DNA from 2 places in the Vagococcus martis genome. Region 2 is predicted to be linked to the other one. Evidence: a T-box and tRNA genes for the amino acid it is inferred to sense, from the RefSeq annotation. Region 2 holds a T-box; the other holds one or more tRNA genes.

Region 1 (3,372 bases), 330 kb from region 2:
TTCTTGTCCCATTTGAATCGGAAAAATCAAGTTACCTGCTCCAAAAAACAGACCAAATACCATAATTCCAATATATAACTTCTCTTTATGTGATAATCTTTCTTTCATACCTTTTAATAACCTCCAAACATCAAATTTTTTATAAAAAAAAACTTGAAATTGTATATACAATTTCAAGTTTATGACCCGTACGGGACTCGAACCCGTGTTACCGCCGTGAAAGGGCGGTGTCTTAACCGCTTGACCAACGGGCCAATATAATATTATAAAAAATAATAATGGAGAAGGAGGGATTTGAACCCTCGCGCCAGTTACCCGACCTATACCCTTAGCAGGGGCACCTCTTCAGCCACTTGAGTACTTCTCCAAATTATAATAATGGGCCTAAATGGACTCGAACCATCGACCTCACGCTTATCAGGCGTGCGCTCTAACCAGCTGAGCTATAGGCCCTATTTATTTTTAAAGCGGGTGACGAGAATCGAACTCGCGACAACAGCTTGGAAGGCTGTAGTTTTACCACTAAACTACACCCGCTAATAAAATGGCGCAAGACAGAATCGAACTGCCGACACACGGAGCTTCAATCCGTTGCTCTACCAACTGAGCTACTGCACCATTAAAGACGGTCCCGACGGGAATCGAACCCGCGATCTCCTGCGTGACAGGCAGGCATGTTAACCCCTACACCACGGAACCTAATTGCGGAGACAGGATTTGAACCTGTGACCTTCGGGTTATGAGCCTGACGAGCTACCTAGCTGCTCCACTCCGCGATATTAATAAGGAGGATAAGGGATTCGAACCCTTGCGTGCTTTTACACACCTGACGGTTTTCAAGACCGTTCCCTTCAGCCGGACTTGGGTAATCCTCCATAATACTCATGACCCGTACGGGACTCGAACCCGTGTTACCGCCGTGAAAGGGCGGTGTCTTAACCGCTTGACCAACGGGCCATAATTTTAAATAATCGTATAAAAATTTATACTATGGGCCTAAATGGACTCGAACCATCGACCTCACGCTTATCAGGCGTGCGCTCTAACCAGCTGAGCTATAGGCCCTATTTATTTTTAAAGCGGGTGACGAGAATCGAACTCGCGACAACAGCTTGGAAGGCTGTAGTTTTACCACTAAACTACACCCGCTAATAAAACAACGGTCCCGACGGGAATCGAACCCGCGATCTCCTGCGTGACAGGCAGGCATGTTAACCCCTACACCACGGAACCTAATTGCGGAGACAGGATTTGAACCTGTGACCTTCGGGTTATGAGCCCGACGAGCTACCTAGCTGCTCCACTCCGCGATATTAATAAGGAGGATAAGGGATTCGAACCCTTGCGTGCTTTTACACACCTGACGGTTTTCAAGACCGTTCCCTTCAGCCGGACTTGGGTAATCCTCCATATGAACTTACAATGGACCTTGTAGGACTCGAACCTACGACCGCCCGGTTATGAGCCGGGAGCTCTAACCAACTGAGCTAAAGGTCCAAAGGTCGTAATTATCGCGGCGGAGGGGATCGAACCCCCGACCTCCCGGGTATGAACCGGACGCTCTAGCCAGCTGAGCTACACCGCGAAAATAAAATGGCGTTACTATTAATAATACAATCTAACGCGCCCAAGAGGAGTCGAACCCCTAACCTTCTGATCCGTAGTCAGACACTCTATCCAGTTGAGCTATGGGCGCTATTTTGATGCCGAGGACCGGAATCGAACCGGTACGGTGATCACTCACCGCAGGATTTTAAGTCCTGTGCGTCTGCCAGTTCCGCCACCCCGGCTAGAACTTATTAAAGCGGAAGACGGGGTTCGAACCCGCGACCCCCACCTTGGCAAGGTGATGTTCTACCACTGAACTACTTCCGCTTATAGATGCCGGCTAAAGGACTTGAACCCTCGACCCTCTGATTACAAATCAGATGCTCTACCAACTGAGCTAAGCCGGCATATATAATAATGCGGGTGAAGGGACTTGAACCCCCACGCCGTTAGGCGCTAGATCCTAAATCTAGTGCGTCTGCCAATTCCGCCACACCCGCATATATGACCCGTACTGGGCTCGAACCAGTGACCCTCTGATTAAAAGTCAGATGCTCTACCAACTGAGCTAACGAGTCTAAATCTTATGGAGGTTAACGGGATCGAACCGCTGACCCCCTGCTTGTAAGGCAGGTGCTCTCCCAGCTGAGCTAAACCTCCATCACTAAAAAATATAAGCACGGCAACGTCCTACTCTCACAAAGGGAAACCCTTCACTACCCTCGGCGCTAAGAAGCTTAACTTCTGTGTTCGGCATGGTTACAGGTGTATCCTTCTTGCCATCGTCACCGCACTTATATATTATTGAGTAATTGCTCACTCAAAACTGAATGTTAAAGTTATCTATCATCATAATTGTCCACCGCTTATTTTGGTTAAGTCCTCGACCGATTAGTACTAGTCCGCTCCATACATCACTGTACTTCCACTCCTAGCCTATCTACCTGATCATCTTTCAGGGGTCTTACTTCCTTAAAGGAATGGGAAATCTCATCTTGAGGGGGGCTTCACGCTTAGATGCTTTCAGCGTTTATCCCGTCCATACATAGCTACCCAGCAATGCCCTTGGCAGAACAACTGGTACACCAGAGGTATGTCCATCCCGGTCCTCTCGTACTAAGGACAGCTCCTCTCAAATTTCCAACGCCCGCGACGGATAGGGACCGAACTGTCTCACGACGTTCTGAACCCAGCTCGCGTGCCGCTTTAATGGGCGAACAGCCCAACCCTTGGGACCGACTACAGCCCCAGGATGCGACGAGCCGACATCGAGGTGCCAAACCTCCCCGTCGATGTGAACTCTTGGGGGAGATAAGCCTGTTATCCCCAGGGTAGCTTTTATCCGTTGAGCGATGGCCCTTCCATGCGGAACCACCGGATCACTAAGCCCGACTTTCGTCCCTGCTCGAGTTGTAGCTCTCGCAGTCAAGCTCCCTTCTGCCTTTGCACTCTACGAATGATTTCCAACCATTCTGAGGGAACCTTTGGGCGCCTCCGTTACCTTTTGGGAGGCGACCGCCCCAGTCAAACTGTCCATCTGACACTGTCTCCCACCACGATTAGTGGTGCGGGTTAGAATGGTCATAACACAAGGGTAGTATCCCACCAGCGCCTCCATCGAAACTAGCGTTCCGACTTCTACGGCTCCTACCTATCCTGTACATGTGTCACAAACATTCAATATCAAACTACAGTAAAGCTCCATGGGGTCTTTCCGTCCTGTCGCGGGTAACCTGCATCTTCACAGGTACTAAAATTTCACCGAGTCTCTCGTTGAGACAGTGCCCAAATCGTTACGCCTTTCGTGCGGGTCGGAACTTACCC
Region 2 (3,372 bases):
CGTCATTTGTTTTTGTTCTTCATTTTCACCATAAAGAACTTCCTTACTCATCTCAATATACCAATCACAGAAATCGTCCCAAATAAAGTTGTATAAATGACGACCTGCTTCACCAAACTCAAAGCGGTCAAAGAAGTTCGTTACTTTTTCAATCGTTTCATTTAAGCGAGTTAAAATCCATTTATCTGCAACAGTCTTATCACCATCAAGAGAAATATCATCGTACGTCATTCCTTCAACGTTCATTAATACAAAACGAGAGGCATTCCAAATTTTATTGATGAAATTCCAAGCAGCATCCATTTTTTCATAACTAAAACGCATGTCTTGACCTGGTGTTGAGCCATTTGATAAGAACCAACGCAACGCATCTGCCCCGTATTGATCAATGACATCCATTGGGTCGATACCATTACCAAGAGATTTACTCATTTTACGGCCATCTTCCGCACGAATTAATCCGTGAATCAACACATTTTCAAATGGTCTTTCTCCAGTAAATTCTAAACTTTGGAAAATCATGCGACTTACCCAGAAGGAAATAATGTCATAACCAGTTACTAATGTATTCGTTGGGAAATAACGTTTGAAGTCATGTGACTCAGTATCCGGCCAACCCATTGTTGAAAATGGCCAAAGAGCTGAACTGAACCATGTATCTAACACATCTTCATCTTGATGCCAGTTTTCAATGTCTTTAGGTGCTTCTTCTCCAACATAGACTTCGCCTGTTTCATTATGGTACCAAGCTGGAATACGATGTCCCCACCAAAGTTGACGAGAAATTACCCAGTCATGTACATTTTCCATCCATGTTAAGAATGTCTGATTAAAACGTGGTGGATAAAAATCAACGGCGTCATCTGTTGCTTGGTTTTCAACAGCTTTTTTTGCAAGTGGCGCCATTTTAACAAACCATTGCGTTGATAATCTTGGCTCAACCACGACTCCAGTTCGCTCAGAGTGACCAACACTATGAGTCATTTTTTCAATGCCTTTAAGTAGTCCTAACTCATCTAAATCCTTAATGACTGCTTTACGCGCAGTGAAACGATCCATACCGGCATATTTACCAGCTAAATCATTCATTGTCGCATCATCATTCATCACGTTAACACGAGGTAAATCATGACGATTACCCACCTCAAAGTCATTAGGGTCATGCGCTGGTGTAATTTTTACGACACCTGTTCCAAATTCCATATCAACATAATCATCAGCGACAATCGGAATTTCTTTATCCACTAATGGTAAAATCACTGTTTTGCCAATTAAATGTTGATAACGTTCATCTTTAGGGTGAACGGCAACTGCTGTGTCTCCAAGCATGGTTTCTGGACGTGTTGTCGCAATTTCTAATTTTCCACTGCCATCAGCTAATGGATAATACATATGATAAAACGCACCTTCGATGTCTTTATGAATGACTTCGATATCAGATAGAGCGGTTTTTGCTTGTGGGTCCCAATTAATAATGTACTCACCACGATAAATAAGACCTTTATTATAAAGTGTCACAAACACTTTTTTCACCGCATCAGATAACCCATCATCTAAAGTAAATCTTTCTCTAGAATAATCTAACGATAACCCTAATTTTGCCCATTGCTCACGAATATGTCCGGCATATTCTTCTTTCCATTCTTTCGTTGTTTCGATGAATTTTTCACGACCTAAATCATATCGTGACACCCCTTCACCACGTAATTTTTCTTCAACTTTCGCTTGAGTCGCAATTCCAGCATGATCCATACCAGGTAACCATAATGTATCAAAGCCTTGCATTCTTTTTTGACGAATAATCATATCTTGCAGCGTTGTGTCCCATGCATGACCTAAATGAAGCTTTCCTGTCACATTTGGTGGTGGAATGACAATAGAATACGCTGGTGCACTTTCATCCCCACTTGGTTTAAATAAATCTTTTTCTAGCCACTCTTTATAACGCCCTTTTTCAACAGCTTTTGGGTCAAACTTTGGCGCTAAGTTTTGTTGTTCATCTGTCATATACATTTCTCCTTATTTTTTATTTTTCAAAACAAAAAAGCCCTAAAGTTATTTCTAACTTTAGGACGATTATCTCGCGGTACCACCTATCTTATAAGCATACAAATACGCTTATCTCTCTAGGTCATATAACGTTGACAATACGGTTCCCACTCCTAGGCTACCTTCATACTCTTAAATGGAAAATCTTTCAGCCGATGGATTTTCTTTCTGCAACACATCCAAGTATTACTCTTCCTATTCTTTGTGGTTGTTTATGACATTCATTTTACCTTGATAGCATCATTTCGTCAAACTTAGATTAGTGCTTTTGCAGCATCTAATGCTTTAACATAATTTGGTTCACTTGATACTTCTGGTACGATTTCTTCATATGTAATGACGCCATCTTTGTCTAACACAAAAATTGAGCGTGCTAAACGATTAATTGATGGAATTAAAATACCATATTCTTTTCCAACAACACCTTCTTCATCTCTTAACATTGTCATGTCAACTGATTCAGCTGCACACCAATTAGCTAATTGTTCTTTTGTGTTATTTGAAATCGTTAAAAAATACACGTCTTTCATTGTCGCGGCTTCTTTATTAAAGTGTTTTGTCTGTAGTGCACAAACACTAGTATCAATATCAGGTACCACACTAATAATAACTGGTTTTCCTTTTAATTCCTCTAATGAAATCACATTATCTGACAAATCTTTTAAACGAAATAATGGGGCTTTTTCTCCAACTTTTGGTGGTGTCCCTACTAATTCTACTGGGTTTCCTTTTAACAATACTTCCATGTCGACACATCCTTTTCATGACTTTACTTCATTATAGTTAAATAAAGTCAAATATACAAAGTTCATGCCTCGAAAAAACTAAATCAAGTCAACATTTGCATGATTATAATTTTCATCGTAATAAATTAACGTTTGTAATTCTGTTGTTAAATCAATGTATTGGACTTGTACGTGAGATGGGACTTTCAACCGTTTAGGAGCAAAATTAAGAATAGCCGTTACACCTGCGTCTACCACTTGGTCAATGACCTGTTGGGCTTTACTACTCGGTACAGTCATAATAACTGTCGTGATTCCTTCTTTTTTCACAATACTTTTTAACTCACTCATATTTTTTACTGTGATACCATTGATTTTTTCTCCAATAAGTTCCGGATTTGTATCAAACGCTGCAACGATATTTAAGTTAGTATCTCGTCTGAAATTATTTTTAATAAGCGCTTTTCCAAGATTACCAGCCCCAACAAGTGCAATACGTTTTTCAATATCTGTTTTTAGAATATCACTAAATACTTCTATCAAATAAGGAACATCATACCCATATCCACTACGTCCTAATTCACCAAAATGAGAAAAA

The links. The T-box of region 2 lies ahead of BW731_RS07200 (valine--tRNA ligase). A T-box ahead of a tRNA ligase gene usually reads a tRNA of that ligase, here a tRNA-Val.
Region 1: it has a tRNA-Val gene. The T-box ahead of BW731_RS07200 (valine--tRNA ligase) is inferred to sense a tRNA for this amino acid. The anticodon was not compared.

The regions. Positions count from the first base shown of each region.
Region 1 covers NZ_MVAB01000001.1:1,147,070-1,150,441, forward strand. The annotation lists gene brnQ (branched-chain amino acid transport system II carrier protein) at 1-108, opposite strand, end outside; tRNA gene BW731_RS05515 (tRNA-Glu) at 183-254, opposite strand; tRNA gene BW731_RS05520 (tRNA-Ser) at 280-367, opposite strand; tRNA gene BW731_RS05525 (tRNA-Ile) at 380-453, opposite strand; tRNA gene BW731_RS05530 (tRNA-Gly) at 467-537, opposite strand; tRNA gene BW731_RS05535 (tRNA-Phe) at 546-618, opposite strand; tRNA gene BW731_RS05540 (tRNA-Asp) at 627-699, opposite strand; tRNA gene BW731_RS05545 (tRNA-Met) at 703-776, opposite strand; tRNA gene BW731_RS05550 (tRNA-Ser) at 786-875, opposite strand; tRNA gene BW731_RS05555 (tRNA-Glu) at 886-957, opposite strand; tRNA gene BW731_RS05560 (tRNA-Ile) at 992-1,065, opposite strand; tRNA gene BW731_RS05565 (tRNA-Gly) at 1,079-1,149, opposite strand; tRNA gene BW731_RS05570 (tRNA-Asp) at 1,161-1,233, opposite strand; tRNA gene BW731_RS05575 (tRNA-Met) at 1,237-1,310, opposite strand; tRNA gene BW731_RS05580 (tRNA-Ser) at 1,320-1,409, opposite strand; tRNA gene BW731_RS05585 (tRNA-Ile) at 1,424-1,497, opposite strand; tRNA gene BW731_RS05590 (tRNA-Met) at 1,512-1,585, opposite strand; tRNA gene BW731_RS05595 (tRNA-Arg) at 1,623-1,696, opposite strand; tRNA gene BW731_RS05600 (tRNA-Leu) at 1,705-1,790, opposite strand; tRNA gene BW731_RS05605 (tRNA-Gly) at 1,804-1,875, opposite strand; tRNA gene BW731_RS05610 (tRNA-Thr) at 1,883-1,955, opposite strand; tRNA gene BW731_RS05615 (tRNA-Leu) at 1,967-2,048, opposite strand; tRNA gene BW731_RS05620 (tRNA-Lys) at 2,054-2,126, opposite strand; tRNA gene BW731_RS05625 (tRNA-Val) at 2,136-2,208, opposite strand; rRNA gene rrf (5S ribosomal RNA) at 2,226-2,341, opposite strand; rRNA gene BW731_RS05635 (23S ribosomal RNA) at 2,420-3,372, opposite strand, start outside.
Region 2 covers NZ_MVAB01000001.1:1,481,424-1,484,795, forward strand. The annotation lists gene BW731_RS07200 (valine--tRNA ligase) at 1-2,007, opposite strand, end outside; T-box leader at 2,066-2,261, opposite strand; gene tpx (thiol peroxidase) at 2,304-2,795, opposite strand; gene BW731_RS07210 (redox-sensing transcriptional repressor Rex) at 2,874-3,372, opposite strand, start outside.